DNA from 4 places in the Streptomyces sp. NPDC111628 genome. Region 1 is predicted to be linked to each of the others. Evidence: riboswitches for the same ligand, from Rfam matches in the RefSeq annotation. Region 1 holds a riboswitch; each other region holds the start of a gene.
The links. A riboswitch is a leader RNA that binds a small molecule or an ion and turns the genes downstream of it on or off. The one in region 1 is predicted to bind cobalamin.

Region 1 (7,087 bases):
CTCAGCTGGTGGGCGCGGTAGAAGAGCACGCCGACCGTGGGACGGCCCTCGGTGTGGAGACGCTCGCCGTGGACGCCGTACTCCGGCATCTTCCGCGGCTCGTCGAAGCCCTCGCCGGTCAGCAGCACCGTGTCCGACAGGAAGCGCGCCAGCTGGGTGAGGTTGTCCGGGCCGCCCTCGACCAGGTAGCGCAGGGCCTCGGCCACCACCCCGGCCGGGACCGACGACTCGGCCATCAGCTCCGCGTCCGGCACGCTCTCGCCGCCCAGCAGGACGGTCGGGAGGCCGGCGGTCTTCAGCGCGGCGAGCCCGTCCTCCCAGGCGCGCTTGCCGCCGAGCAGGCGGACCACGGCGAGGTCCGCGCCCTCGACCAGCCCGGGCAGCTCCTCGCGGACGTCGACCCGGGTCGGGTTGCCGATCCGGTAGGCGGCGTCCGACGCGCGGGCCGCCAGCAGGTCCGTGTCGGCGGTCGACAACAACAGCACTGTGCTCATGCGGGCGCTCCCGGTGGAATGAAGGGCAGTCCTTGCGGAGCGCCGGACTCGATGAGCCGCCACAGCGCGTCCGTGTCCGCGTGGTGTTCGATCAGGTCGCCGAGCCGGTCGAGCTGCTCCTCGCGCAGCGCGGCGAACGAGGTGTCGGGGGCCGGCACGAAGCGGCGGCCCGCGGCGGCGGCCACCTCGCGCAGGAACGCCCGCCGGAAGCCGTCCGACTCCAGCGAGCCGTGCCAGTGCGTGCCCCAGGTCTGGCCGACCCGGCAGCCGTCCAGGCTGCGTCCTCTGTCATCAGAGATGAACGCATCACCCGCTACCACTTCGGCGACCCCGTGGTGGATCTCGTACCCCTCGACGCGCTCGCCGAGGGCCTCGCCCACCGGCCGGGTGAGGGTCTTGTCGCGGTCGAACCGCACCCGCACGGGGAGCAGTCCCAGCCCGTCCACGTGCCCGGCGCGGGACTCGACCTCGTCCTCGATGTGCTCGCCGAGGAGCTGGAAGCCGCCGCAGATGCCGAGCACGGGCCGCTGCTCGGCGACCCTCCGGACGAGCGCGTCCGCCAGCCCCCGCTCCCGGAGCCACTCCAGGGCCCGGACCGTCCCGCGCGTCCCCGGCACGATCACCAGGTCGGCGTCGGCCAGTTCCTCCGGCCGGTCCACGAACCGCACCACGACGCCCGGTTCGGCGGCCAGCGCGTCCACGTCCGTGAAGTTGGACATCAGCGGGACCGCGCAGACGGCGACCCGCAGCACGTCCTCGCCGACCGGCGGCGCGACGACGGACTCCCGCACGGTCCCGCGCAGGGAGACGCGCAGCCCGTCCTCCTCGTCGATGCCGAGCCCGTGCCGGAAGGGCAGCACGCCGTACGTCCGCCGCCCGGTGAGACCGTGCAGCATCTCCAACCCGGGCTCCAGGAGCGACACATCACCCCGGAACTTGTTCACCAGGAACCCGGCGACCAGAGCCTGGTCCTCGGGCGCCAGCAGCGCCACCGTGCCGAAGAAGGAGGCGAAGACGCCCCCGCGGTCGATGTCGCCGACGACGAGGACGGGGAGTCCGGCGCCCCGGGCGATCCCCATGTTCACGATGTCGGTGCGCCGCAGGTTGATCTCGGCCGGGCTGCCCGCGCCCTCGCAGATCACCGCGTCGTACGTGCCGCGCAGTTCGGCGAGCGAGTCGAGCACCGTGCCGAGCAACCGCTCCTGGCGCCCGCCGTGATAGCCGCGGGCGCTCATCTCGCCCACGGGCCTGCCGAGCAGCACGACCTGGCTGCTGCGCTCCCCGCCGGGCTTGAGCAGCACGGGGTTCATGTGCGCGGTCGGCTCCACCCGGCAGGCCTGGGCCTGCATGGCCTGGGCCCGCCCGATCTCGGCGCCGTCCCGGGTCACGAAGGAGTTGAGCGACATGTTCTGCGCCTTGAAGGGCGCCACCTTGACGCCCTGGCGCACCAGCCAGCGGCAGATCCCGGCGGTGACGACGCTCTTGCCGGCGTCGGAGGTGGTGCCCGCGACGAGGAGGCCACCGTTCATGACGTACGTCCCTTCGTGACACCCGGGTTCTTCGCGGTGGCCCCGCGCGCGAGCAGCCGCGCGCCCGCGCACACGCCCAGCGCCAGCAGGCCCACGCGCCGGGACAGCCGTACGGCACGGTCGATGTCGCCGGAACCGGCCCGTACGGCGCGTCCCGCCGCCCCGTTGAGGACGGGCCGGTGCTCGACCCGCCCGCCGTAGGAGAGCGTGCCGCCGAGCCGCACGCCGAGGGCGCCCGCGAAGGAGGCCTCCACGGGCCCGGCGTTGGGGCTCGGGTGCTGTGCGGCGTCCGCGCGCCAGGCCCGCAGGGCGCCGCGCGGGTCACCGCCCGCCACGGTGGTCAGCACGGCGGTGAGGCGGGCGCCCGGCCAGCCCGCGAGGTCGTCGAGGCGGGCCGAGGCCCAGCCGTAGCGGCGGTACCTGGGCGACTTGTGGCCGACCATCGCGTCCAGGGTGTTCACGGCCCGGAAGCCGAGCAGCCCGGGGACCCCGGCCACCGCGCCCCACACCAGGGCGCCCACCACCGCGTCGGAGGTGTTCTCGGCGACGGACTCCACGACGGCCCGGGCGATCCCGTCGGCGTCCAGCGCCTGCGGGTCCCGCCCGCACAGGTGCGGCAGCCGCGCCCGCGCCGCCTCGACGTCCCCGGCCCCCAGCGCACGGCCGATGGCAGTGGCCTCGCGGGCCAGCGAGGTGCCGCCGACGACCGACCAGGTGGCCGCGGCGGTCAGCGCGACGGAGGCGGCGGGGGAGCGGCGTACGGCATGCGCGGCGGCCGAGCCGAGGACGGCGGCGCCGCCGGCGCACACGACGGTGTGCAGGGCGCCCCGGCCCCGGTGGTCCCGCCACAGCACCTGTTCCACGGCGCCCGCGGCACGGCCGAACACGGCGACCGGGTGTCCGCGGCGAGGATCGCCGAGGAGGAGGTCACCGAGGAGGCCGGCGGCGGCGCCGTACGCGAAGACGCGTCCGGCACGCACGGCTCAACCGGCCGTGGGAAGGGGAAGTCGAAGCGTGTCGCTGGTGAGCCCGGAACGGCAGCCGCGCATGGCGATAGGTCCTCACTCAGGGTGTCCGCGCCCTGGTTCGAAGAGCACGGCGGCGAGAGTTCCTGGCTCCCGGGGATCCTGTCCCCGGTCACAGTGGCGGGACCGCGCCGGATTCGCACCGGGCTTCCTCTTCTGCCGCCGTAGATGGCCCCGGAAGTCCACCACGGCCCGCGAACACCCGTCAACCTGGCGTTGACCTGCGACGGGGGAGTGTGCGAAGGCCCACACCCGAGTGGTGTGCGCCGGCACGCGAAGAGGCGGGGCGCGGAACGGTTCGAGTCCGTCCCGCGCCCCGCCCCGGAGCGTGCGCGGTGGTGCGCAGGGCGCTCAGGCGACGATCAGATAGATCCCGTACGCCACCGCCGCCAGGCAGGCCGCGAAGCACGCGTACGCGCCGGTGACCGCGAGGGCCGCGGAGCCGCCCTGGGCGGCGGCCCGCTCCTGGCGGGAGAGGCCGACGATGCCGAGGGTGAACAGGCCCACCAGGGCCACCGTGACCACGAGGCTGACGCCGAAGACGGAGCCGAGGGCTGCCCAGTCGATGCTCATGGAGGTTCGCTTCCTTCGTACCCGGCAGGCGGGTTCAGACGGTGGTGGCGGCCGACGGGGCCTTGGGGTCGGGGGTGGTGGCCGGGGCGGGGACGGTGGCCGCCAGGTCCTCGGTGGCGCCCGTCGGGGGCGGCGACACGGCGGCCATCGCCGTGGTGACCACACCGGCGGGCTCGGGCTGCCCGGGCCCCTCGGTGTCCACCGGGTCGCCGTCGACGACGTTGGTGTGGTCGACGACCTCGCGGCGGGAGATCCGCCAGATCGCGAAGCTGGACGCGATCAGGAACACCGCGACGAGGGCCGTGCCCCAGTCGCCTGCGCGGCAGACCCACTCGGCGAGCGCGGCGACCAGGGCCGCGGCCGGCAGCGTCAGGCCCCAGGCGACGAACATCCGGGTGGCCGTGGACCAGCGGACCACGCCGCCCTTGCGGCCGAGGCCCGCGCCCATCACCGCACCGGAGACCGAGTGCGTGGTGGACAGCGAGAAGCCGAGGTGGGAGGAGGCCAGGATGACCGTGGCGGCGCTGGTCTGGGCGGCGAAGCCCTGCTGCGGCTGGAGGTCGGTCAGGCCCTTGCCCATGGTGCGGATGATGCGCCAGCCGCCCAGGTAGGTGCCGAGCGCGATGGCCAGGCCCGCGCTCAGGATGACCCACACGGGCGGGTCGGAGTCGGGGGCGAGCGAGCCGCCGGCGATCAGGGCGAGGGTGATGATGCCCATGGTCTTCTGGGCGTCGTTGGTGCCGTGGGCCAACGAGACCAGACCGGCGGAGGCGATCTGGCCGGCCCGGTAGCCCTTCTTGGCGGCCCTGCCGTCGGCCTTGCGGCCCAGCGAGTACGTCATCCGGGAGGCGAGCATCGCCGCGAGGCCGGCCACGATCGGGGCGGCGATCGCGGGCAGGAGCACCTTGGTGACGAGCACGTCGCCGTTGACCGCGCCGATACCGGCCGAGGCGACGGCGGCACCGATCAGGCCGCCCATCAGGGCGTGCGAGGAGCTGGACGGAAGCCCGACCAGCCAGGTCAGGAGGTTCCAGAGGATCGCGCCGACCAGGGCGGCGAAGATGACCTCGGGACGGATGCCGGTCTCGTCGACGAGACCCTTGGAGATCGTGTTGGCGACCTCCACCGAGAGGAAGGCGCCTACAAGGTTGAGGACGGCGGACATCGCCACCGCCACCTTGGGCTTGAGCGCACCGGTCGAAATGGTCGTTGCCATCGCGTTCGCGGTGTCGTGGAAACCGTTCGTGAAATCAAACGCGAGTGCGGTTACCACCACAATCGCGAGGATCAGCGAGAAGCTTTCCATTTACCCAGGCAATCGTTCGAGGTCGTTGGCGCGACGAACGTAGGTAACCAGGGTGAACGGAAGATGAACTGGGCAGGGCGTCACGGTGACCGGAAGCGGTGTCGCGGCCTCCCTCTGCGTGCCCGCTCCGGTGCTCTCCGGAGACGTCCCTGGCAGGATCACCGCGAGGGCGTTCGGCGACGGGACGTGAGGGGCGCGCGGGCGCCCCGGAGGAGTGGGTGACTGTGACGCAATCGCGGGCCGGGGGCGGGGAGACGGCCGGAACGACGGTTGGAAAGACCGCCGAGGAAGCGGCCTGGGCGGAACTCGTCGCGACGGCTCGCCGGACGGTGGCGGACGGGCTGGTGGTCGGCACCTCCGGCAACGTCTCGGTGCGCGTCGGCGACACGGTCCTGGTCACCCCGTCGGGCGTCCCCTACGACCGGCTGACTCCGGACGACGTGACCGGCGTCGACCTGGACGGACGCCGGCTGCTCGGCACGCTCGTCCCCACCAGCGAACTGCCCATGCACCTCGCCGTGTACCGCGCCGACCCCGGCGCCCGGGCCGTCGTCCACACCCACGCCGTGCACGCGACGGCGGTCTCGCTGCTCGTCCCCGAACTCCCGCCGGTGCACTACATGACCGCCGCCCTCGGCGGCCCCGTCCGGGTCGCCCCCTACGCGGCCTACGGCACCGCCGAACTCGCCCGCGGCATGCTCGACGCCCTCGCCGACCGCACCGGCTGCCTGCTCCGCAACCACGGCACGATCACCTACGGCACCTCCCTCGACCAGGCCTACGACCGCACCGCCCAGCTCGAGTGGATGTGCCGCCTGTGGCTGACCGCGTCCTCGGTGCCGGGCCACTCGCCGTCCCTGCTGACGCCGGCCCAGCTGGCGGAGGTGACGGAACGCCTGCGCGGGTACGGGCAGCGAAGCTGACGCGCGGGTGCGTGCCGGGCGGCTGCGGGGGTACCGGCTACGGGACACGAAGACCTCGTCACCCACTGTCACGCGTCCACTGGCCGCCCGAGGACTCCACCAGGAGACTGGCCCCATGCGCACTGTCACCGCAACGGCAGCCGCCGTCACCGCAGCACTGGCGACCGGAGCGGCGAGCGTCGCCGTCGGCCGACTCGCCAGCGACGCCGCGCTCAAGGCGCCCCCCGGCCGGCCCCTGCCCACCGAGCCCCGGCTCACCGTGCACGGCACCGCCGCCGGACAGATCACCCTCACCCGGGACCTGGCCGCCCTGCGCCCCGGCCGGTACGGGCTCGCCGGGGACGGCTCCCACGCGGTGGTCGGCCCGGTCCTGGACACCGCCGAGCACGGCGCCGACACCGTCGTACGCCGCCTCGAACGCGTCACGCACGGCACCCTCGAGACCGGTGACCGGGCCTGGTTCACGCCGAATCTGTACGTCGGGAACCCGGGCACGGCCCTCGACCTCGAGTACGCCGACGTCGAGGTCCCGGGAGAACTCGGTCCGCTCCCTGCCTGGTTCCTGCCCGGGGCCCGGCCGACCTGGATCATCGCCGTGCACGGCCTGGCCGCCACCCGCGAACACGCGCTGAACCTGATCGCTCCCCTGCACCGCCGCAACGTCCCGGTGCTCGCCCTCGCCTACCGCGGCGACGTCGGCGCACCGCCCTCGCCCGACGGCCTGCACCACTTCGGCGAGACCGAGTGGCGCGACGTGGACGCGGCCGTCCGCTACGCCCTCGACCACGGAGCCCGCCAGGTCGTCCTGCTCGGCTGGTCCACCGGCGCCACCATGGCGCTGCGCACCGCCGCGCTCTCCGGCGTGCGCGAGCGCATCGCGGGGCTCGTGCTGGACTCCCCGGTGCTCAGCTGGGAGACCACCCTGCGCGCCCTGGCCGCCGCCCGCCGCACCCCCGGCGCACTCCTGCCGCTCGCCGTCCGGGCCGCGCAGGGCCGCGCCGGGCTGCACGCCGACCGGGACACCGGCACGGCCGGCCTGTACCGCCCGGCCGTCCCCACCCTGATCTTCCACGGCCCCGGCGACGCGGTGGCCCCCTGGCGCCTCTCCCACCGCCTCGCCGACACCCACCCGCGCCTGGTCGCCCTGCACACCGTCCGGGACGCCCCGCACGGCGCCATGTGGAACGCCGACCCCGCGGACTACGAGGAGACCCTCCGCCGCTTCATGACCCCGCTG
Region 2 (7,087 bases), on a different contig from region 1:
GGCGCCCCCGGCCTCGCGTTAACTGAGCGGCACCCGCGGCCCCGGTGACCGACGGACCCGGGCGGGACGAAGGAGGGCGTGTGACGAGTCGGCCGCTGCCCCGGCGGGGCCCGCGCGGACGGGTTCCGTGACCGCGCCGGCGAACGCCGTCCCGGACCGGGCGGAGCGGTCCCTGCGGCAGACCCTGCTCAGCCCCGGCTACCGGCGGCTGTTGCTGCTGTGCGTGCTGCTGGGGGTGCCCATCGCGCTGGCCTGCTTCTTCTTCGTCGGGCTCCAGCACGAGTTGCAGCACTGGGTGTGGACCTCGCTGCCCGAGGCGGCCGGGTACGACACCCCGCCGTGGTGGTGGCCGCTGCCCGCGCTGGTGCTCGCCGGGCTGATCCTGGCGCCGATCGTGACCCGGATGCCGGGCGGCGGCGGCCATCTGCCGGTGAACGGCCTGGGCGGCGCGCCCGTCGGCCCCCGGGCGTTGCCCGGCGCGGTGCTGGCCGCGCTGGCCACGCTGCCGCTCGGCGTGGTGCTGGGCCCCGAGGCCCCGCTCATGGCCGTCGGCAGCGGGCTCGCCCTGCTGGCGGTACGGCGGGCGGGCGCGGGCGGCGACCAGCGGGCGAGCGCGATCCTCGCCACGGCCGGCTCCACCGCCGCGATCTCCACCATCCTCGGCGGCCCGATCGCGGCGGCGGTCCTGCTCATCGAGGGGGCGGGGCTGGCCGGCACCCAGCTGGTCGCCCTGCTGCTGCCCTGCCTGCTGGCCAGCGCGACCGGCGCCCTGGTCTTCACCGGCTTCGGGCAGTGGACGGGGCTGGAGATCGGCGCGCTGGGCCTGCCCGACCTGCCGCCGCAGGCCAATCCGGACGCGGGGGACTTCCTGTGGGGCCTGCCCACCGCCGCCCTGATCGCCGTACTGGTGACGCTGGCCCGCGCGCTGGGCCGCCGCACCGTCACCTGGACCCGGCGCCGCACGGCCGCCCGCACCGTCGCCTGCGCCACCGCGGTCGGCGTCTGTGTCGCCGCGTACGCGCTGATCACCGGCCGTTCCCCGGCCGAGGCCGCGCTGTCCGGCCAGGCCACCCTCGCCCAGCTCGCCGCGCAGCCGCACGCCTGGTCCGTGGGGGCGCTGGTCGCGCTGGTCGCGTGCAAGGCGCTGGCCTGGGGCATCGCGCTGGGCGCGCTGCGCGGCGGCCCGATCTTCCCGGCCGTCCTGCTGGGCGCGGCGACGGCCCTGGCCTGCTCCGGGCTGCCCGGCTTCGGCGCCACCCCGGCCCTCGCCCTCGGCATCGCCGCCGCGGCCGCCGCGGTGACGGGGCTGCCGCTGGCCAGCTCGGTCCTGGCGGTGCTGCTGATGGGCCGGGACTCCCACGACCAGATGCCGCTGATCGTCATGGCCTCGGTCGTCTCGTTCGTCGTGGCCCAGCTGGTGCGCCGGACCCGGCCGGAGGCGGGCGGGACGCCGGACGGAGCGCCGACGGCGGGAGCGGCGCGGTGAAGGACCACCGGACCGCACAGCCACGTCCCCGGCCTCGGCCGCGTCCCCGTACCGGCTGGGACGCCGTCCGGCCCTGGCTCGTACGGGTCGGGATCGCGGCCGCCGTGGTCGTGGCGTACTTCCTGCTCCCCCTCGACCAGCTGGGGCCGCAGCGGCCGTTGCTGAGCTGGGTGCTGTTCGCCCTGCTGCTGACCCTCGTGGCCCTGCTGCTGCTGCGGCAGATCCGGCACGTTCTCCTGGACCGTCCGGACAGCCGGCCCGGGGTGGTCATCTCGCTGCTGATCGTCCTGTCCGTGCACGTCTTCTCGGCCACGTACTACGCCCTCGCCAAGTCGCCGGGCGAGTTCAGCGGACTGCACACCCGGATCGACGCGCTGTACTTCACCGTGGTGACGCTCGCGACCGTCGGGTACGGGGACATCACCCCGCGCGGCCAGGCCGCGCGGGTCGTGGCCATCCTCCAGATCACCTACAGCTTCGTCTTCCTCACGGCCGCCGCGACCGCGCTGACCACCCGGATGCGGGACATGGTGGTCCGGCGACCCGAGCGGGGCGGCCGGTCCCGCTGACGGCGGCGCCGGGCGTTTACGCAGTCCCGAGGCCTGTTCGACGGCCGGGCGGGGCGCCCGCCGGGCCCGAGGCCCGCTTGTGCCCGCCCCCGTGGGAGCACTACTGTCGCCACGCCTTGGTGAACGGGAAATCCGGTGTGATGCCGGTGCGGCCCTCGCCACTGTGAATCGGGAAGTCCGGCTCCGGCCCTCGCGGGCAGCCACTGGATCGCTTGCGATCCGGGAAGGCGGAGCACGGGCGGTGGTACCCGTAAGCCAGGAGACCGGCCAAGGCGCGTCGTCCATCCACGAGGTGCTGGAGAGGGTCTGCTGAGCCATGCACATAGCCGAGGGCTTTCTGCCACCGGCGCACGCGATCGCCTGGGGTGTCGCGTCCGCGCCGTTCGTCGTCCACGGAGTCCGGTCACTCACCCGTGAGGTCAGGGAGCACCCGGAGAGCACGCTGCTCCTCGGCGCCTCCGGGGCCTTCACGTTCGTCCTGTCGGCCCTGAAGCTGCCGTCGGTCACCGGGAGTTGCTCCCATCCGACCGGCACCGGTCTGGGCGCCATCCTGTTCCGGCCGCCGATCATGGCGGTCCTTGGCACCATCACCCTGCTCTTCCAGGCGCTGCTGCTCGCCCACGGCGGGCTGACCACGCTCGGCGCCAACGTCTTCTCGATGGCGATCGTCGGCCCCTGGGCCGGGTACGGCGTCTACCGGCTGCTGCGCCGCTGGGACGTGCCGTTGATGGTCACGGTGTTCTCCGGCGCGTTCGTCGCCGACCTGTCCACGTACTGCGTGACCAGCGTGCAGCTGGCGCTGGCCTTCCCGGACCCGGGCAGCGGGTTCCTGGGCGCGCTCGGCAAGTTCGGCTCGATCTTCGCCGTCACGCAGATTCCCCTCGCGGTGAGCGAGGGCCTGCTCACGGTGATCGTGATGCGGCTGCTGGTGCAGTCCAGCAAGGGCGAACTGACCCGGCTGGGCGTGCTGCTGACGCGGTCGGGCGAGCCGAAGCAGGAGGCGGTGGCGGCCCGATGAGCCGGAACGCGAAGATCAACACCCTGCTGCTGCTCGCCGTGGCCGCGCTGGCGGTGCTGCCGCTGGTGCTGGGGCTCGGCGACCACAAGGAGGAGCCGTTCGCCGGGGCCGACGCGGAGGCGGAGACGGCGATCACCGAGATCGAACCGGACTACGAACCGTGGTTCTCCCCGCTGTACGAACCGCCGTCCGGGGAGGTCGAGTCGGCGCTGTTCGCCCTCCAGGCCGCGCTCGGCGCGGGCGTGCTGGCGTACTACTTCGGACTGCGCCGGGGCCGGCGGCAGGGCGAGGAGCGGGCGTTGGCCACTTCCGAGGCCACGGCGGCTGCGGGGGACACCCCCGAAGGGGCCTGAGTGCTGCCGATCGACGCGGCGGCGCACAGCAGTCGCTGGCGCCGCCGCCATCCCGTGGACAAGGCCGTGCTCGGTCTCGGCCTGACCGTGCTCGCGATCTCGCTGCCGCCCTGGCCGGGCGCGGCGCTGGTACTGGTGGCGGCACTGACGGTGCTGCTGGGCCCGGCGGGCGTGCCCGGGCGCCGGCTGTGGCGGGCCTACCGGGTGCCGCTGGGCTTCTGCGTGACGGGTGCGCTGCCGCTGCTGGTCCAGGTCGGGGGCCCGGACGGGTTCCTGACGGCGGCCGACGGCGGTGCGGTGCGCGCGGGCGGGCTGCTGCTGCGCACCTCGGCGGCCTCGCTGGGGGTGCTGCTGTTCGCGTTCACCACGCCGATGTCCGACCTGCTGCCGCGCCTGGTGCGGGCCGGGGTGCCGGCGCCGGTCGTGGACGTGGCGCTGGTGACGTACCGGATGAGTTTCCTGCTGCTGGACTCGGTGCGCCGGATCCGTGAGGCGCAGGCCGCGCGGCTCGGGCACACCAGCCGGGCGGCGGCCTGGCGTTCGCTCGGCGGGCTCGGCGCCACCGCGTTCGTGCGGGCCTTCGACCGGGCGGCCCGGCTCCAGACCGGGCTCGCCGGGCGCGGTTACGACGGCACCCTGCGCGTGCTGGTACCCGAGGCCCGGGTCTCGGTGCCGTTCACGGCGGCGAGCGTCACGCTGCTCGCGGCGCTGGCCGCCCTCACCCTCGTACTGGAAGGACCCCTGTCGTGAGCGAACCGGACCAGTCCTCTGAACCGGCCCCGGCCCTGGTCGCCCTGCGGGGCGCGTCGTTCGCGTACGAGGAGGGTCCGGACGTGCTGGCGGGCCTGGACTTCGCGGTGCGCGAGGGGCGCGCGCTGGCGCTGCTCGGCCGCAACGGCAGTGGCAAGACGACGCTGATGCGGCTGCTGAGCGGCGGCCTGAGGCCGCGCGCGGGGACGTTGACGGTCGACGGTGAGCCGGTGACCTACGACCGCAAGGGGCTGACCCGGCTGCGGACCGCCGTGCAGTTGGTGGTCCAGGACCCGGACGACCAGCTCTTCGCGGCCTCGGTCGGCCAGGACGTGTCCTTCGGTCCGCTGAACCTGGGGCTGCCCGACGCGGAGGTGCGCTCCCGGGTCGGGGAGGCGCTGGCCGCGCTGGACATCGCGGCGCTGGCCGAGCGGCCCACGCACCTGCTGTCGTACGGGCAGCGCAAGCGGACCGCTATCGCGGGGGCGGTCGCGATGCGGCCCCGGGTGCTGATCCTCGACGAGCCGACCGCCGGTCTCGACCCGGACGGGCAGGAGCGGCTGCTGGCCACCCTGGACCGACTGCGCGCGGGCGGCACCACCGTGGTGATGGCCACCCACGACGTCGACCTCGCCCTGCGCTGGTCCGACGACGCAGCCCTGCTCACCCCGGACGGTGTGCGCACCGGCCCGGCTGCCCCGACGCTGGCCCGCACCGACCTGCTGCGGCAGGCCAGGCTGCGGCTCCCCTGGGGCGTCGCGGCGGCCGGGCTGCTGCGGGCGCGGGGCCTGCTGGCGGACTCGGCGAGGGGCCCGCGGACGGCGGAGGAGCTGGCGGCGCTGGCGGAGTGACGGGCGCTGCCCGGGGTCAGCTCGCCGCGCCGCTGTACTCCGGTTCCCGGGCGTCCTCCGCCTGCTGGGCGCGGGCGCGGCGGCCGGGCAGGACGGCGAGGACGATCAGGGTGCCGGCGGCCATGATGACGCCGCCGACGAGGCTGGTCGTCGAGACGCCGTGGGCGAAGGCCCGGTTCACGGCGTCGGCGAGGGCCTGCGCCTGCTGGGGTCCGGCCGCCGGGCTGGTGGCGAGCCGCTCGGCGACGGCGAGTCCGCCGCCCACCGAGTCCTGGGCGGTGTCCAGTGCGGCGGCCGGGAGCCGGTCGCCCACCAGGCCGGCCAGTTCGTCCCGGTAGGAGGTGCCGAGCAGGGAGCCCAGGACGGCGATGCCGAGGGAACCGCCGAGTTCCAGCGCGGTGTCGTTGGCGCCGCCGCCGACGCCGAGTTCGCTCTCCGGGAAGGAGCCCATGATGGTGTCGGTCGCCGGGGAGACGCTGAGGCCGATGGCGAGGCCCAGCAGCAGCATCGGGGCGAGGAAGTCGGCGTAGGTGGAGCCCTGGTCGATCAGGACCAGCAGGAAGACACCGACGGTGCCGATCGCCATGCCGGAGCCGACCATGGCCCGCACGCCGAGCCTCGGGGTCAGCCGCCCGGTCACCGCGGCGCCGACGAACACGGCCCCGGCCAGCGGCAGCAGCCGTACGCCGGTCTCCAGCGCGCCGTAGCCGAGGACGAACTGCAGGAACTGCGTGGCGTAGTAGATGGCGCCGTAGGTGCCGAAGAAGAAGAACAGCACCGCGAGCATCGAGCCGCTGAAGGGCCGCAGCAGGAAGCGTCGCACGTCCAGCATGGGGTGCGGGTGGCGCAGCTCCCAGGCCACGAAGGCGATCAGGCCTACGGCGGCGACGACGGCCGCGGCGACGGGACCGGCGCCCCAGCCGAAGTGCGGGCCCTCGATGGTCGCGTAGACCAGGCTGCCGACGGAGACGATGGAGAGCAGCCCGCCGACATAGTCGATGCGGCCCGCGCCGGCGGCCTTCGACGGCGGTACGAGGACCAGCGCGCCGACGACGGCGAGGACCGCGACGGGGACGTTGACCAGGAAGGTCGAGCCCCAGGCGTGGTCCTCCAGGAGCCACCCGGCGACCAGCGGCCCGACCGCGATGGCGAGTCCCGAGGTGGCGGTCCAGGCGGTGATGGCCCGGGCCCGCTCCCCCTTCGGGAAGACCGCGACCAGCAGGGACAGCGTGGCCGGCATGACGACGGCGGCACCGACGCCCATGACCGCCCGGGCCGCGATGACCAGCCCCGTCTCGTGGACCAGGCTGCCCATCACCGAACCGCCCGCGAAGATCACCAGACCGGTGACCAGGGCGCCGCGGCGGCTGTACTTGTCGCCGATCGCGCCGAGCACCAGCATCAGCGCGGCGTACGGGACGGTGTAGCCGTCGATGACCCACTGGAGGTCGCTGCTGCTCAGGCCCAGGTCGGTGGTCATGTCCGGGGCGGCCACGATCAGGGACGTGTTGGCCATGACGACGATCAGCAGGCTCAGGCAGAGCACCAGGAGAGCCCACCAGCGCCGGGGGTAGGGCCCAGGCATCTTCTCGACGGGGGTGGTGGCGAGTAGGGGCATGGGGGCTCCCGGAGACAAGCGAGGGCGAGTTAATTGCCCATGAGTGAGCAGACAAGGGCAGCGTAGTTTGTTGCACATGGACGTGCAAATAAGGCGCCCACCGACCGGGGCGCCTGCTGAACGGGGAGGGTGGCCTACTCGGCCGAACGGGGGCCGGCCTACTCGGCCGGGACGGACTTCGCGCGCACTGCCGGGCCCACGACCTCGACGACGGCCCGCGCCCGCCGCTCCGGCACACCGGCCGCGATGAGCATGGCGGCGGCGGTCCGGGTGCCGTCGTCCTCCAGGGCACCGGTGTTGACCTGCTCCAGGAGCGCGACGACCATCGCCTCGAGCCCCGCGCTCAGCACGGCGGGGGGCAGGTGGGCCGGGAAGGCCCCGTCCCGCTGGCCGCGCTCCAGGATGGCGGTGACCTCGGCGCGGGCCGGGGCCAGGATCTCGG
Region 3 (7,087 bases), on a different contig from region 1:
CTTCGAGGGCGGCGGGCATCGACCGGTAGCTCTGGCGGACCGTCAGGCCGCGGTCCGCTCCACGGGCTGACGGGCTACGGACTCGTCCGCAGCCCACCCGACCAGGGCGGTCCGGGCGCGGGACACCCGGGAGCGCACCGTGCCGACCGGACACCGGCTCATCTCGGCGGCCTCGGCGTACGGCAGCCCCAGGAGCTGGGTCAGGACGAATGCCTCACGACGCTCACCGGGCAGGGCATCGACCAGCTCCCACAGCGCGATGCCCTCGTCGAAGCCGGGAAGCCCCGTCGGCTGGGCGTGTTCGGCGGCGGCCTGCCAGTCGTCGCTGCCTGCCGTCCGGGGCCGGCACGCGGCGCGGCGCAGACTGTCGACGACGGCCCGGCGGGCGATCGACAGCAGCCACACGCGCGCCGACGAACGCCCCTCGAACCGGGGCAGTGCCGTGAGGGCGCGCAGGAACGTGTCCTGGGTCAGATCGTCCGCCGCCTGCACGTCGTCGGCGAGGTACGCCACGTAGCGGCGCACGTCGCGTTGCAGCGCCCGGACGAAGCGGTCGACCGCCTCGCTGTCGCCAGCGGCGGCGGCGAGCGCCCAGGCGGTGACCGTCTCGTCGGTCACGGTGGGCAGGGCAGGGGTCATGGTCCTGTGGGTCCTTCCTGAGTCCCGCGCACACCGACCGGGCACGGCACGGTGACCGTCGGCGGGGGCACGGGTGAGGGGGAGATCCCGTCGCGCGGGGGCGCGGACGGGCGACCGCCGCCGCGCGGAGGGCGGTGGCGGTGTTCCGGCTGTCAGACGACAGCGGTCTCCCCGGGAGGACCCCGGGTGGTGAGGACGTGGACGAGCAGGAGCTGCCGCAGCCGCCGCCTCGGCCGCGGAGCCGGCCGGAGGGAGGGCGGAGCAGAGGGCGGGCAGAGCACCGCCAAAACCAGCCGCAACGGCACGAAGGCGCGGTCCGCGCAGGCGCGGACCGTCTTGAAGAGCGCGCTCTCGCCCTGGGCCAGCCAGAGTCCGCACAGCACGGCGGCCAGCAGGTGGACGGCCGGCATGCCCCAGGAGGACATGCCGGCCATGTGCGTCATGTCATGCATGCCGCCCATACCCATACCGGTCATGGAATCCATGCCGTGGCCCAGCGACGCCATGCTGTCGGCACCGTGGGAGCCCAGGTGCTCCGGGTGGTGCAACCCCGCGGCGGCCGCGATGTCATGGGCCCGGGCAGCCTGCGCGAGCGTGAAGGCGAGGTGCAGGCAGGTCTGCACGGCGACCGTCAGGCCTGCCACCGTACGGCGGCGCCGTTCGTGGGCCCCGAAGGCCCAGCCGACGGCCCCGACCGCCAGGGTGCCGGAGAGGAGCACCCACCAGGGCAGCCCCTCCCCCGACATCAGCACGTGTCCGAGGGCGGCGAGCAGCACGCAGACGGCCGCGAAGACCGCGGCTCTTGTCGTGCGGAGACACCACCCAGCACTCATGGCGGCTCATCCTTGCAGTCTCGACGCCCCGTCAGGGGGAGTACGAGAAGTTCCCGGACCCGCGACTCAACCCGCTCGCGGTGATTCATGTCACGTCAACCCATGGGAACTTCGGACGAGTTGCGGCCGACCGCCTCCCCGAGGAGGGGCGTCGTTGGCGACGGGACAGACAGGGCGAACCGGGCAGGACGGGTGGAGTGTGCGGGCCGCCGCGACCTTGGCCAGTCCCACCTCCACGTGCACGTCGAGGCGCGTCGATTCCCGTGGCGGCGCACATCGACAGCGATCTTATTGCACAATGTTCGCAACAACTTTCAAGGTGCAAGAAAGGTCGGTCGATGGGGTCTGCGGTGGTGCTGGGCATCGAGTCGTCCTGCGACGAGACGGGCGCCGGTCTGGTCCGGAACGGGCGGCTGCTGGGGAACGCGGTGGCGTCGAGCATGGACGAGCACGCCCGCTTCGGCGGTGTGGTGCCCGAGATCGCCTCCCGCGCCCACCTTCACGCGCTGCGTCCGGTCGTCCGGCGGGCACTGGACGAGGCCGGGCTGCGGCTGTCCGACATCGGGGCGGTCGCCGTGACCACCGGCCCCGGGCTGTCGGGTGCCCTGCAGGTGGGTCTCGCCGGTGCGAAGGGCATCGCCTACTCGCTCGGGGTGCCGTTGTACGGGGTGCACCACCTGGCCGGGCACGTCGCCGCCGACACGCTGGAGCACGGCCCGCTGCCCAACCCGTGCATGGTCCTCATCGTCTCCGGCGGCCATACCTCTCTGCTCCTCGTCCGCGACCTTGCCCGGGACCGGATCACGCACCTCGGAGACACGCTCGACGACGCGGCCGGGGAGTGCTTCGACAAAGTGGCGCGGGTCTTCGGACTGCCGTACCCCGGCGGTCCGGCCATCGACCGGACAGCGCGAGTGGGGGATCCTCGCGCTGTCCCCTTTCCGCGCCCGCTGCCGGGGTCGTACGACTTCTCCTTCTCGGGGCTGAAGACGGCAGCCGCCCGCTGGGCGGAGGGACATGCCGGACGTGAGCTGCCGGTGGCCGACGGCGCGGCCTCGCTCCAGGAGGCCGTCGCCGACGTCCTGACCCGCAAGGCCGTCGCCGCCTGCGCCGAGCACGGGGTGGGCACCCTCGTCGTGGTCGGCGGCGTCGCCGCGAACTCGCGGGTGCGGTCACTGGCCGAAGAGCGCTGCCGCGCGGCCGGGGTCGAGCTGCGGGTGCCGCCACTGCGGCTGTGCACCGACAACGGCGCGATGATCGCGGCCGTCGGCGACCTCCTCGTACAGGCCGGAGCCGAACCGGCCCCGCTCAACGTGTCCATCGACCCGTCGGCGCCCCTGGAGTACGCCGCCCTGCACCCGGCCGCCACCGGACGGGCGGTGGCCGCCTGATGAGGGCCGACATCCACGTCCACCGGGGCGCCGAACTGCTCGTGCACACCGACGCACTGCGGTCGGTGTACGTCGACGCCTTCTGCGCCCCGCCCTGGAACGAGGACGAAGCAAGGGCGACGGAATTCGTCTGCCGGCTGCCGACGAACGTGGGCCGTCCCGGCTTCACGGCCGCGACCGCCGTGCGTGACGGGGACCTACTGGGCTTCGCAACCGCTTGGACGACCCCGGCGCCCTTCCCCACCGACCGCTGCTACCCGCAGGCCGCCGCCGGCCTCGGTCCCACGGACACCGCGGACTGGCTGTGCGGGGCCCTGGAGATCGACGAACTGGCCGTCCGTCCCGCCGCACGCGGCACCGGACTCGCCGGGGACCTCCTAGAAGCGGTGACGGCGGGCGCGCCCGACGGGCGTGCCTGGCTGCTGACCTCCGTCCAGAACACGCGGGCCGTGGCCTTCTACCGCCGCCAGGGGTGGACGCAGGCCACCCACCCGTCCCCCGCCGGCAAGGGCATCGTCGTCTTCCTCGGTCCGCGCCACCCCGCCGGCGCGCGGGGCAGGAGCGCGGTTCCGGAGGCGTGACACGGGTCACCGCCCGGATGCCGGGCGCCTGCACTCCTGACGGGCCGGCTGCCCGTAGGCTGCCCGCAGCAGCTGGTTCGCCCCGTTCTCCAGACGGGGTGTCGTAAGAGGGAACCCGGTGGGAATCCGGGACTGCCCCGCAGCGGTGAGCGGGAACGACCGCCGTCATACGCACTGGGTCCGAGGTACCGGGCCCGGGAAGCGACGGCCAGTAGGTGTCCTCGAACGGAGAGGACGTGCCCGCGAGTCCGAAGACCTGCCAACTGCCCGCGCGCGAACCGTTCGTGCGTGGACATCCCGGTGACCTCGAGGGCGGGTCGGCGTACATACCAGGCGGATGTGTCTGCCCTGCTGCGCAGCGTAGGTCACGCCCGGTGTGTCACTCCTTCGCGTACTCGTCCCGTCTCCGGGATCTCAGGGATTCATCTCGCGAAGGAGATCTCCGTGACCACGAAGTCCGCAGCCGCGGCGGCACGGGCCACCGTGTACGGCTACCCCCGCCAGGGGCGGAACCGGGAACTGAAGAAGGCCGTCGAGGGTTACTGGAAGGGCCACGTCACCGCCGACTCCCTGCGCGCCACGGCCGCGGAGCTGCGCCGGACGAACTGGCAGCAGTTGGCCGACGCCGGCATCGACGACGTACCCACCGGTGACTTCTCGTACTACGACCATGTGCTCGACACCACCGTGATGGTCGGCGCGATTCCCGAGCGTCACCGTTCCGCCGTGGCAGACGACGCGCTCGGCGGCTACTTCGCCATGGCGCGCGGCACCCAGGAGGTGGCGCCACTGGAAATGACCAAGTGGTTCGACACCAACTACCACTACCTCGTCCCGGAACTGGGCCCGGACACCGCGTTCACCGCCGACTCCACCAAGCAGGTCGACGAACTGAAGGAGGCCCTCGCCCTCGGCCTCACTGCCCGGCCCGTTCTCGTCGGTCCCGTCACCTACCTTCTGCTGGCCAAACCCGCCCCGGGCGTGCCCGCGGGCTTCGACCCGCTCACCCTGCTGGACCGGCTCCTGCCCGTCTATGCCGAGGTCCTGGCCGATCTGCGGGCCGCGGGCGCGGAGTGGGTGCAGCTGGACGAACCCGTTCTCGTGCAGGACCGCACCCCGGCCCAACTCAACGCCGCCGAACGCGCCTACCGCGACCTCGGCGCCCTTGCCGACCGGCCGAAGCTGCTGGTCGCCTCCTACTTCGACCGGCTCGGCGATGCGCTGCCGATGCTCGCCAAGGCCCCGGTCGAAGGGCTTGCCCTGGACTTCACCGGGAGCGCCGCCAACCTCGACGCGCTGGCCGCCGTCGGCGGGTTGCCCGGAAAACGCCTGGTCGCCGGTGTCGTGAACGGCCGCAACATCTGGGTCAACGATCTCGCCCGCTCCCTGTCGACCCTCGGCACCCTGCTGGGCCTGGCCGACCGCGTCGACGTGTCCGCCTCCTGTTCCCTGTTGCACGTCCCCCTGGACACCGCCGCCGAGCGGGACATCGAGCCGCAGATCCTGCGCTGGCTCGCCTTCGCGAAGGAGAAGACCGTCGAGGTCGTCACCCTCGCCAGGGGCCTCGCCCAGGGCACCGACGCCATCGCCGCCGACCTGGCGGCCAACCGCGCCGACCTCGCCTCCCGCGCCAACTCCCCCATCACCCGCGATCCCGACGTCCGCGCCCGTGCCGCCGCGGTCTCCGGGGCCGACACGCGACGTTCCCAGTCCTACGCGGAGCGCGCCGCGGCACAGCGCTCGCACCTGCGCCTGCCGTTGCTGCCGACGACCACGATCGGTTCCTTCCCGCAGACCGGCGAACTGCGCACCGCTCGCGCCGACCTGCGTGCCGGGCGGATCGACACGGCCGGCTACGAGGAGCGGATCAAGACGGAGATCCAGGAGGTGATCTCCTTCCAGGAGCAGACCGGCCTCGACGTCCTGGTGCACGGCGAACCCGAACGCAACGACATGGTCCAGTACTTCGCCGAACAGCTGACCGGCTACCTCGCCACCCGGCACGGCTGGGTCCAGTCCTACGGCACCCGTTACGTCCGCCCGCCGATCCTGGCCGGCGACATCTCCCGTCCGGACCCGATGACCGTGCGCTGGACCACGTACGCCCAGTCCCTCACCGGCCGCCCGGTCAAGGGCATGCTCACCGGTCCCGTCACCATGCTCGCCTGGTCCTTCGTCCGTGACGACCAGCCCCTCGCCGACACCGCCCGCCAGGTCGCGCTCGCCCTGCGCGACGAGGTGCACGACCTGGAGGCCGCGGGTACGTCCGTCATCCAGGTGGACGAACCCGCCCTGCGCGAGACGCTGCCCCTGCGCACCGCCGACCGGGCCGGATACCTGTCCTGGGCCACCGAAGCCTTCCGGCTCACCACCTCCGGCGTCCGCCCGGAGACGCAGATCCACACCCACATGTGCTATGCCGAGTTCGGCGACATCGTGCGGGCCATCGACGACCTCGACGCCGACGTCATCAGCCTGGAGGCGGCCCGTTCCCAGATGCAGGTGGCTCGCGAACTCGCCGTCCACGGCTACCCGCGCGAGGCCGGACCAGGCGTCTGGGACATCCACTCCCCCCGCGTGCCCAGCGCCGAGGAGATGGCCGACCTCCTGTGTGACGGCCTGAAGGCCATCCCCGCCGAACGGCTCTGGGTCAATCCCGACTGTGGCCTGAAGACCCGCGCCTGGCCCGAGACCCGGGCCTCGCTCGAACACCTGGTGGCCGCCGCCCGCGCACTCCGCAACGAGCTGTCCCGCTCCTGACCCACACGGAAGCGCCTTCCGGTGTCCGGCGGCGCGGTCAGGAGGCCGTACGCCGTCGTGGCGGCGTGATGGCGTACAGGTCGAGGATGTCCGGTCGGGGCGCCACGCCCGGTCCACCCGCGCGTGCCCAGGCCGCGATGTCCTCGGTGGCGCCCGCGTCGTTGACCAGCCCCGGCCAGACGGCCCGGGCGCCCGCGGCACGGCCCTCGGCAGAGGGCTGGACGACGATGACGTTGGCGTGGTCGCAGGCGTCGAGGCAGTCGGAGACGCGTACCGGTACCACGGCACGCAGGCGTTCGGTCTGGGCGGCGTGGTCGACGCCGGTCACTTTGGGGCTGCCGCAGCAGCAGTTGCGGCACACGACGACGCGGCACGGCCCGGGGGCGGCCACCGCCCCGGTCCTCGCGTCGTCGGTCCTCGCGTCGTCGGTCGTTCGTCCGGTCGGCGTTGCGGGCATGCGATGCCAGCGGTCGCCAGGGCCGAGGCCGGTACCGGACCGGCTGTGTCTGCAGGACATCTTGTACGTCCTGCACCAGGACACTGCCTGACAACTTCTGCCCCTGGAGCTGGGGGTTCGGCTACGGACAGACCTGCTGGCGGCGCCTGCCGCGGCGGGCGATCGCGGGCACGACGCCGCGGGCACGGATCTGGTCTCGGTAGATGTCGTGGTCGTAGCCTCGGTCGGCGACCAGCGAGTCCGGCTTCCGGTGAGGATGACCAACCCGGCCGCGGACCGACGAGGAAACGTCGTCCGCACGGCAGCGACAGGGCCCTCTCACCCGCCCTCCCCGGGCGGTTCCTGGTCTCCATACCCGGTGCGTGGTCGACGCCCACACCGGGCTGGGTAGCAACGCCGGCCGAGGGTAGTCCCGTCAACTACATC
Region 4 (7,087 bases), on a different contig from region 1:
CACCCTGGCCGCCGAGTTCGACACCTCGCGCACGACGGTGCGCCAGGCCCTGCAGGAGCTGGTCGTCGAGGGCCGCCTGGAGCGCATCCAGGGCAAGGGCACCTTCGTCGCCAAGCCCAAGGTGTCGCAGGCGCTGCAACTCACCTCGTACACCGAGGACATGCGGGCCCAGGGCCTCGAACCGACCTCTCAGCTGCTGGACATCGGTTACATCACCGCCGACGACCGGCTCGCCGGGCTGCTGGACATCACGGCCGGCGGCCGGGTGCTGCGCATCGAGCGGCTGCGCATGGCCAACGGCGAGCCGATGGCGATCGAGACCACCCACCTCAGCGCCAAGCGCTTCCCCGCCCTGCGCCGCTCCCTGGTGAAGTACACGTCCCTCTACACCGCGCTCGCCGAGGTGTACGACGTCCATCTCGCCGAGGCCGAGGAGACCATCGAGACCTCCCTGGCCACCCCGCGCGAGGCCGGTCTGCTCGGCACCGACGTGGGCCTGCCCATGCTGATGCTCTCCCGGCACTCGCAGGACCGCACCGGTCAGCCGGTGGAGTGGGTGCGCTCGGTGTACCGGGGCGACCGCTACAAGTTCGTGGCCCGCCTCAAGCGGCCCCAGGACTAGCACAAATCCGGCATAGCTCCGCGCGCACAGGCGCGAAGTTGCAGTTGAGGACCGATATACGGACGAGGTCTTCCGCTGTCTTGACACCGTCACCTACATTTCGTGCGCACTGCACGAGGTGATCAGCGAGGGGACGGAGCCGCGCATGTCAGAAGACACAGAAGTGAGCAGAGAGCCGGTGGTGACGCCGGTGCGCGTCGTCATCGGGCTCTGTCTTGTCGCACCGTTCGTCGCCATGCTGTGGGTCGGTTCGTACACCAAGACGGACCCGACCTTCATCGGCATCCCGTTCTTCTACTGGTACCAGATGGCCTGGGTGCTGATCTCGACCGTGCTGACGGTGACCGCGTACAAGCTGTGGCAGTGGGACCAGCGCGGCCGCGCCGCCGCCCGCTCCGCCGCCGCCCCCTCCTCTCCGTCCGCTCCCTCCGCTCCGAAGGGCGGTGAGTCGCGATGAACGACGGCGTGAACGGCGTCGCACTCGCCGTCTTCATCTTCTTCTTCGTCCTCGTCACCGCCATGGGCTTCCTGGCCGCCCGCTGGCGCCGGGCCGAGAACGAGCACAGCCTCGACGAGTGGGGCCTCGGCGGCCGCTCGTTCGGCACCTGGGTCACCTGGTTCCTGCTGGGCGGCGACCTGTACACCGCGTACACCTTCGTGGCCGTCCCGGCGGCGATCTACGCGGCGGGCGCGTCCGGCTTCTTCGCGGTGCCGTACACGATCCTGGTCTACCCGCTGATCTTCACCTTCCTGCCCCGCCTGTGGTCGGTCTCGCACAAGCACGGGTACGTGACGACCTCGGACTTCGTGCGCGGCCGGTTCGGCTCCAAGGGCCTGTCGCTGGCGGTGGCCGTCACCGGCATCCTGGCGACCATGCCGTACATCGCGCTCCAGCTGGTCGGCATCCAGGCCGTGCTCGACGTGATGGGCGTCGGCGGCGGCGAGGACACCAACTGGTTCGTCAAGGACCTGCCGCTGCTGATCGCCTTCGGTGTGCTGGCGGCGTACACGTACTCGTCGGGGCTGCGCGCCCCCGCGCTGATCGCGTTCGTGAAGGACACGCTGATCTACATCGTCATCGCGGTGGCGATCATCTACATCCCGATCAAGCTGGGCGGCTTCGACGACATCTTCGCTTCGGCGAGCGACAAGTTCACCGAGGCGGGCAAGGGCGGGGTGGTGCCGGACGCGGGGGGCCAGTGGACCTACGCGACCCTGGCGCTCGGCTCGGCCCTGGCGCTGTTCATGTACCCGCACTCGATCACCGCCACGCTGTCCTCGCGCAGCCGTGAGGTGATCCGCCGCAACACCACGATCCTGCCGCTGTACTCGCTGATGCTGGGCCTGCTCGCGCTGCTCGGCTTCATGGCGATCGCGGCCGGGGTGAAGGTGGACAACGGCCAGCTGGCGATCCCGCAGCTGTTCGAGAACATGTTCCCGGACTGGTTCGCGGGTGTCGCCTTCGCGGCGATCGGCATCGGCGCGCTGGTCCCGGCGGCGATCATGTCGATCGCGGCCGCGAACCTGTTCACCCGCAACATCTACAAGGACTTCATCAAGCCGGACGCCACGCCGCAGCAGGAGACGAAGGTCTCCAAGCTGGTGTCGCTGCTGGTGAAGGTGGGCGCGCTGATCTTCGTCCTGGGCATGGACAAGACCGTCGCGATCAACTTCCAGCTGCTGGGCGGCATCTGGATCCTGCAGACCTTCCCGGCCCTGGTCGGCGGCCTGTTCACCCGCTGGTTCCACCGCTGGGCGCTGCTCGGCGGCTGGGCGGTCGGCATGGTCTACGGCACCGTCGCCGCCTACGGTGTCGCCTCGCCGACGCAGAAGCACTTCGGCGGCTCCTCCGACGAGATCCCCGGCATCGGCGAGATCGGCTACATCGGTCTCACCGCCTTCGTGCTGAACGTGCTGGTCACCGTGGTCCTGACCTTCGTCCTGCGGGCCGTCAAGGCGCCCGACGGCGTCGACGAGACCAAGCCGTCCGACTACACGGCGGACGCCGGCGACCCCGGCGTCCAGGTGGAACTGCCCCCGGCCACGGCGGGCAGCTCGCACTAGCGGCGCTCTTCAGCGGGCCGTCGGAGAAATCCGGCGGCCCGTTGTCGTACCCGTGGGGCACACTCGGCGTCATGGACTTCGTGATCCGGCGGGCGACGGCCGAGGAGTACGACACCCTCGGCGAGATCACCGCGCAGGCCTATCTGCGCGACGGCCTCCTCGACTTCGGGGAGAGCGACACCTACCTGGACGAGCTGCGCGACGTGGCCAAGCGGGCGGCGGCCGCCGAGGTGCTGGTCGCCGTGGCCGACGGCCGGGTGCTCGGCGGCGTGACCTTCGTGCCCTCCGGCGGCCCCATGGCGGACATCGCGCGTCCCGGCGAGGCCGAGATACGCATGCTCGCCGTCGCCCGCGAGGCACGCGGCCGCGGGGCGGGCGAGGCTCTGGTGCGGGCCTGCCTCGACCGCGCCCGGACGGTGGCCGGTTGCACGGGCGTCGTGCTGTCGACCCAGACCGCCATGCGCACCGCCCACCGCCTCTACGCCCGCCTGGGCTTCGCCCGCACGCCCGACCGCGACTGGAACCCGCTGCCGGAGCTGGACGACATCACGCTGCTCACCTACGCACTGACGCTCTGACACGGCCGCGGCACCCCGCCACAACACCCCGCCGAGACACAACATCTGGGGGTGCTCGCGCCCCCCGGCACAAGATGTATGCTCGTGCTCGCTGTCGCCGCAGGGGAATCCGGTGCGAATCCGGAACTGTCCCGCAACGGTGTACTTGCGTGCATCCGTACGTCTTCGCACGTGCGCGCACGCCTGTCCAGTCCGAGGACCTGCCGACAGTGCGCCCGGCCGTCCCGGTCCGGGTGCCATGTCGTCCGGGCCTCGTGGAGTGGGCCGGTGGACGCGGACGCCGTGCGCGCTCGTGAGCCCCCCTGCCCTCCGCCAGGCCCCGTGCCGAGCGAGGGAGTGCTCCACGTGACCATCGCGCCAGCCGATCCGGCTTCAGCGACCCCGGTGACGGCGACCGGGGAACCCGACGGACCCGGTGCCGCCCTGCTGCGGACCCTGACCGGGCTGACCGCCGACCTCCAGGGCGCCGACCCCGGCCGGGTGGCCGCCGCCGCACTGCGCGGCCGGTCCGCCCGCGCCGACGAGGCCGAGCTGCGCGAGCTGGCCACCGAGGCGGCCGCCGGTCTGATCTCGGAGGACCCGGTCTACTCCCGGCTGGCCGCCCGCCTGCTGACCATCGGCATCCGCGCCGAGGCCGCCTCCCAGGGCGTCGTCACCTTCACCGGCTCCGTCGCCACCGGCCACCGCGAGGGCCTGATCGCCGACCGCACCGCGGCCTTCGTACGGCTGCACGCGGCCCGCCTCGACGGGCTGATCGACCCGGCCGCCGACGACCGCTTCGGCTACTTCGGCCTGCGCACCCTCTACAGCCGCTACCTGCTCCGCCACCCGATCACCCGCAAGGCGGTGGAGACGCCCCAGCACTTCCTGCTGCGGGTCGCCGCCGGACTCGCCGAAGACGACACCTCCCGCGCGGTGGACGAGGTCGCCGCCCTGTACGGCCTGATGAGCCGCCTGGACTACCTGCCCTCCTCCCCCACCCTCTTCAACTCCGGCACCCGGCACGCCCAGATGTCGTCCTGCTACCTCCTGGACTCCCCCAAGGACGAGCTGGACTCCCTCTACGACCGCCTCCACCAGGTGGCCCGCCTGTCCAAGCACGCCGGCGGCATCGGCATCGCCTACTCCCGCGTCCGCGCCCGGGGTTCGCTGATCCGGGGCACCAACGGGCACTCCAACGGCATCGTCCCGTTCCTGAAGACGCTGGACGCCTCGGTGGCGGCCGTGAACCAGGGCGGCCGGCGCAAGGGCGCGGCGGCGGTCTACCTGGAGACCTGGCACGCGGACGTCGAGGAGTTCCTGGAGCTGCGGGACAACACCGGCGAGGACGCCCGCCGTACGCACAACCTGAACCTCGCGCACTGGGTGCCGGACGAGTTCATGCGGCGGGTGGACGCCGACGGGACCTGGTCGCTGTTCTCCCCCGCCGACGTGCCGGAGCTGACCGACCTGTGGGGCGAGGAGTTCGACGCGGCCTACCGCAGGGCGGAGGAGGCGGGGCTCGCCCGCAAGTCGCTGCCCGCCCGCGAGCTGTACGGCCGCATGATGCGCACCCTCGCGCAGACCGGCAACGGCTGGATGACCTTCAAGGACACCGCCAACCGCACGGCGAACCAGACCGCGACCCCCGGTCACGTCGTCCACTCCTCCAACCTCTGCACGGAGATCCTGGAGGTCACCGACGACGGGGAGACGGCGGTCTGCAACCTGGGCTCGGTCAACCTCGGCGCGTTCGTCGACCCGGCGCAGGGGGACATGGACTGGGAGCGCCTGGACGCCACCGTCCGCACCGCGGTCACCTTCCTGGACCGGGTCGTCGACATCAACTTCTACCCGACCGAGCAGGCGGGCCGCTCCAACGCCCGCTGGCGCCCGGTCGGCCTCGGCGCGATGGGCCTCCAGGACGTCTTCTTCCAGCTGCGCCTGCCCTTCGACTCCCCCGAGGCGAAGGCCCTGTCCACCCGCATCGCCGAGCGGATCATGCTCGCCGCGTACGAGACCTCCGCCGACCTCGCCGAGCGGGGCGGCCCGCTGCCGGCCTGGGAGAAGACCCGTACGGCCAAGGGGGTGCTGCACCCGGACCACTACGGCGTCGAGCCCGCCTGGCCGGAGCGCTGGGCCGCGCTGCGCGCGCGCATGGCGACCACCGGGCTGCGCAACTCGCTGCTCCTGGCCATCGCGCCGACCGCGACCATCGCCTCCATCGCCGGGGTCTACGAGTGCATCGAGCCGCAGGTGTCCAACCTGTTCAAGCGCGAGACGCTGTCGGGTGAGTTCCTCCAGGTCAACTCGTACCTGGTGGACGACCTCAAGCGGCTCGGCGTGTGGGACGCACGCACCCGTGAGGCGCTGCGCGAGGCCAACGGCTCGGTGCAGGGCTTCACCTGGATCCCCGAGGACGTGCGCGCGCTGTACCGCACGGCCTGGGAGATCCCGCAGCGCGGCCTGATCGACATGGCCGCCGCCCGCACCCCTTACCTCGACCAGGCCCAGTCGCTGAACCTGTTCCTGGAGACGCCGACCATCGGGAAGCTCTCCTCGATGTACGCGTACGCCTGGAAGCAGGGCCTGAAGACCACGTACTACCTGCGTTCGCGCCCGGCGACCCGGATCGCCCGCGCCGCGGCCCGCGCCACCACCGTCCCCGTGCAGGCCGGCCCGGACCCCGAAGCGGTCGCCTGCTCCCTGGAAAACCCCGAGTCCTGCGAGGCCTGCCAGTAATGACCACCGAGATCCCCGCGAACCCCGCGACGCCCGTCACGAAGAACCTGCTCGACCCGGGCTTCGAGCTGACCCTGCGCCCCATGCGCTACCCGGACTTCTACGAGCGCTACCGGGACGCCATCAAGAACACCTGGCACGTCGAGGAGGTCGACCTCCACTCGGACGTCGCCGACCTGGCGAAGCTCAGCCCCATGGAGCAGCACCTGATCGGCCGCCTGGTGGCCTTCTTCGCCACGGGTGACTCGATCGTCGCGAACAACCTGGTGCTGACCCTCTACAAGCACATCAACTCCCCCGAGGCGCGGCTGTACCTGTCCCGCCAGCTCTTCGAGGAGGCCGTCCACGTCCAGTTCTATCTGACGCTGCTCGACACCTACCTGCCCGACCCGGAGGACCGCGCCGCCGCCTTCGCGGCCGTGGAGAACATCCCGTCCATCCGGGAGAAGGCCGAGTTCTGCTTCAGGTGGATGGACTCGGTGGAGTCGATCGACCGGCTGGAGACGCCGGCCGACCGGCGCCGCTTCCTGCTGAACCTGATCTGCTTCGCGGCCTGCATCGAGGGCCTGTTCTTCTACGGCGCCTTCGCCTACGTCTACTGGTTCCGCAGCCGGGGGCTGCTGCACGGCCTGGCCACCGGCACCAACTGGGTGTTCCGGGACGAGACCATGCACATGTCCTTCGCGTTCGACGTCGTCGACACCGTGCGCAAGGAGGAGCCGGAGCTGTTCGACGACCGGCTCCAGGAGCAGGTCACCGACATGCTGCGGGAGGCCGTCGAGGCCGAGCTGCAGTTCGCGCGCGACCTGTGCGGTGACGGCCTCCCGGGCATGAACACCGACTCGATGCGGCAGTACCTGGAGTGCGTGGCCGACCAGCGTCTGACGCGCCTCGGCTTCGCCCCGGTGTACGGCTCCGAGAACCCCTTCTCCTTCATGGAGCTGCAGGGGGTTCAGGAGTTGACCAACTTCTTCGAGCGGCGCCCCTCGGCGTACCAGGTGGCGGTGGAGGGCACGGTCGACCTGTCCGAGGACTTCTGAGTCTTCTGGGTCTCCTTCCCGTGGCGGGTCCGGGCCTCCCCGTCCTCCTGGGCCTCCCTGAT

Region 2: another riboswitch for cobalamin. It lies ahead of ACZ7MF_RS30460 (energy-coupling factor ABC transporter permease); the one in region 1 lies ahead of ACZ7MF_RS32855 (cobalamin biosynthesis protein).
Region 3: another riboswitch for cobalamin. It lies ahead of metE (5-methyltetrahydropteroyltriglutamate--homocysteine S-methyltransferase); the one in region 1 lies ahead of ACZ7MF_RS32855 (cobalamin biosynthesis protein).
Region 4: another riboswitch for cobalamin. It lies ahead of ACZ7MF_RS05710 (ribonucleoside-diphosphate reductase subunit alpha); the one in region 1 lies ahead of ACZ7MF_RS32855 (cobalamin biosynthesis protein).

Annotation. Positions count from the first base shown of each region.
Region 1 covers NZ_JBVKBZ010000007.1:49,930-57,016, reverse strand. Annotated here, with positions in the region: gene cobN (cobaltochelatase subunit CobN) at 1-494, opposite strand, end outside; gene ACZ7MF_RS32860 (cobyric acid synthase) at 491-2,023, opposite strand; gene ACZ7MF_RS32855 (cobalamin biosynthesis protein) at 2,020-3,003, opposite strand; cobalamin riboswitch at 3,110-3,250, opposite strand; gene ACZ7MF_RS32850 (hypothetical protein) at 3,400-3,621, opposite strand; gene pitH (low-affinity phosphate transporter PitH) at 3,656-4,927, opposite strand; gene ACZ7MF_RS32840 (class II aldolase/adducin family protein) at 5,152-5,850, shown strand; gene ACZ7MF_RS32835 (alpha/beta hydrolase family protein) at 5,966-7,087, shown strand, end outside.
Region 2 covers NZ_JBVKBZ010000006.1:214,052-221,138, reverse strand. Annotated here, with positions in the region: gene ACZ7MF_RS30470 (chloride channel protein) at 128-1,486, shown strand; gene ACZ7MF_RS30465 (potassium channel family protein) at 1,591-2,055, shown strand; cobalamin riboswitch at 2,156-2,341, shown strand; gene ACZ7MF_RS30460 (energy-coupling factor ABC transporter permease) at 2,372-3,073, shown strand; gene ACZ7MF_RS30455 (energy-coupling factor ABC transporter substrate-binding protein) at 3,070-3,426, shown strand; gene cbiQ (cobalt ECF transporter T component CbiQ) at 3,427-4,176, shown strand; gene ACZ7MF_RS30445 (ATP-binding cassette domain-containing protein) at 4,173-5,027, shown strand; gene ACZ7MF_RS30440 (MFS transporter) at 5,044-6,645, opposite strand; gene ACZ7MF_RS30435 (TetR/AcrR family transcriptional regulator) at 6,804-7,087, opposite strand, start outside.
Region 3 covers NZ_JBVKBZ010000003.1:837,975-845,061, forward strand. Annotated here, with positions in the region: gene ACZ7MF_RS18800 (sigma-70 family RNA polymerase sigma factor) at 43-639, opposite strand; gene ACZ7MF_RS18805 (hypothetical protein) at 792-1,472, opposite strand; gene tsaD (tRNA (adenosine(37)-N6)-threonylcarbamoyltransferase complex transferase subunit TsaD) at 1,811-2,863, shown strand; gene ACZ7MF_RS18815 (GNAT family N-acetyltransferase) at 2,863-3,444, shown strand; cobalamin riboswitch at 3,514-3,710, shown strand; gene metE (5-methyltetrahydropteroyltriglutamate--homocysteine S-methyltransferase) at 3,889-6,204, shown strand; gene ACZ7MF_RS18825 ((2Fe-2S) ferredoxin domain-containing protein) at 6,242-6,661, opposite strand; partial or broken gene ACZ7MF_RS18830 (IS5/IS1182 family transposase) at 6,810-6,953, opposite strand.
Region 4 covers NZ_JBVKBZ010000001.1:1,159,591-1,166,677, reverse strand. Annotated here, with positions in the region: gene ACZ7MF_RS05730 (GntR family transcriptional regulator) at 1-622, shown strand, start outside; gene ACZ7MF_RS05725 (DUF3311 domain-containing protein) at 768-1,079, shown strand; gene mctP (monocarboxylate uptake permease MctP) at 1,076-2,686, shown strand; gene ACZ7MF_RS05715 (GNAT family N-acetyltransferase) at 2,758-3,264, shown strand; cobalamin riboswitch at 3,343-3,486, shown strand; gene ACZ7MF_RS05710 (ribonucleoside-diphosphate reductase subunit alpha) at 3,610-5,985, shown strand; gene ACZ7MF_RS05705 (ribonucleotide-diphosphate reductase subunit beta) at 5,985-7,025, shown strand; gene ACZ7MF_RS05700 (hypothetical protein) at 6,938-7,087, opposite strand, start outside.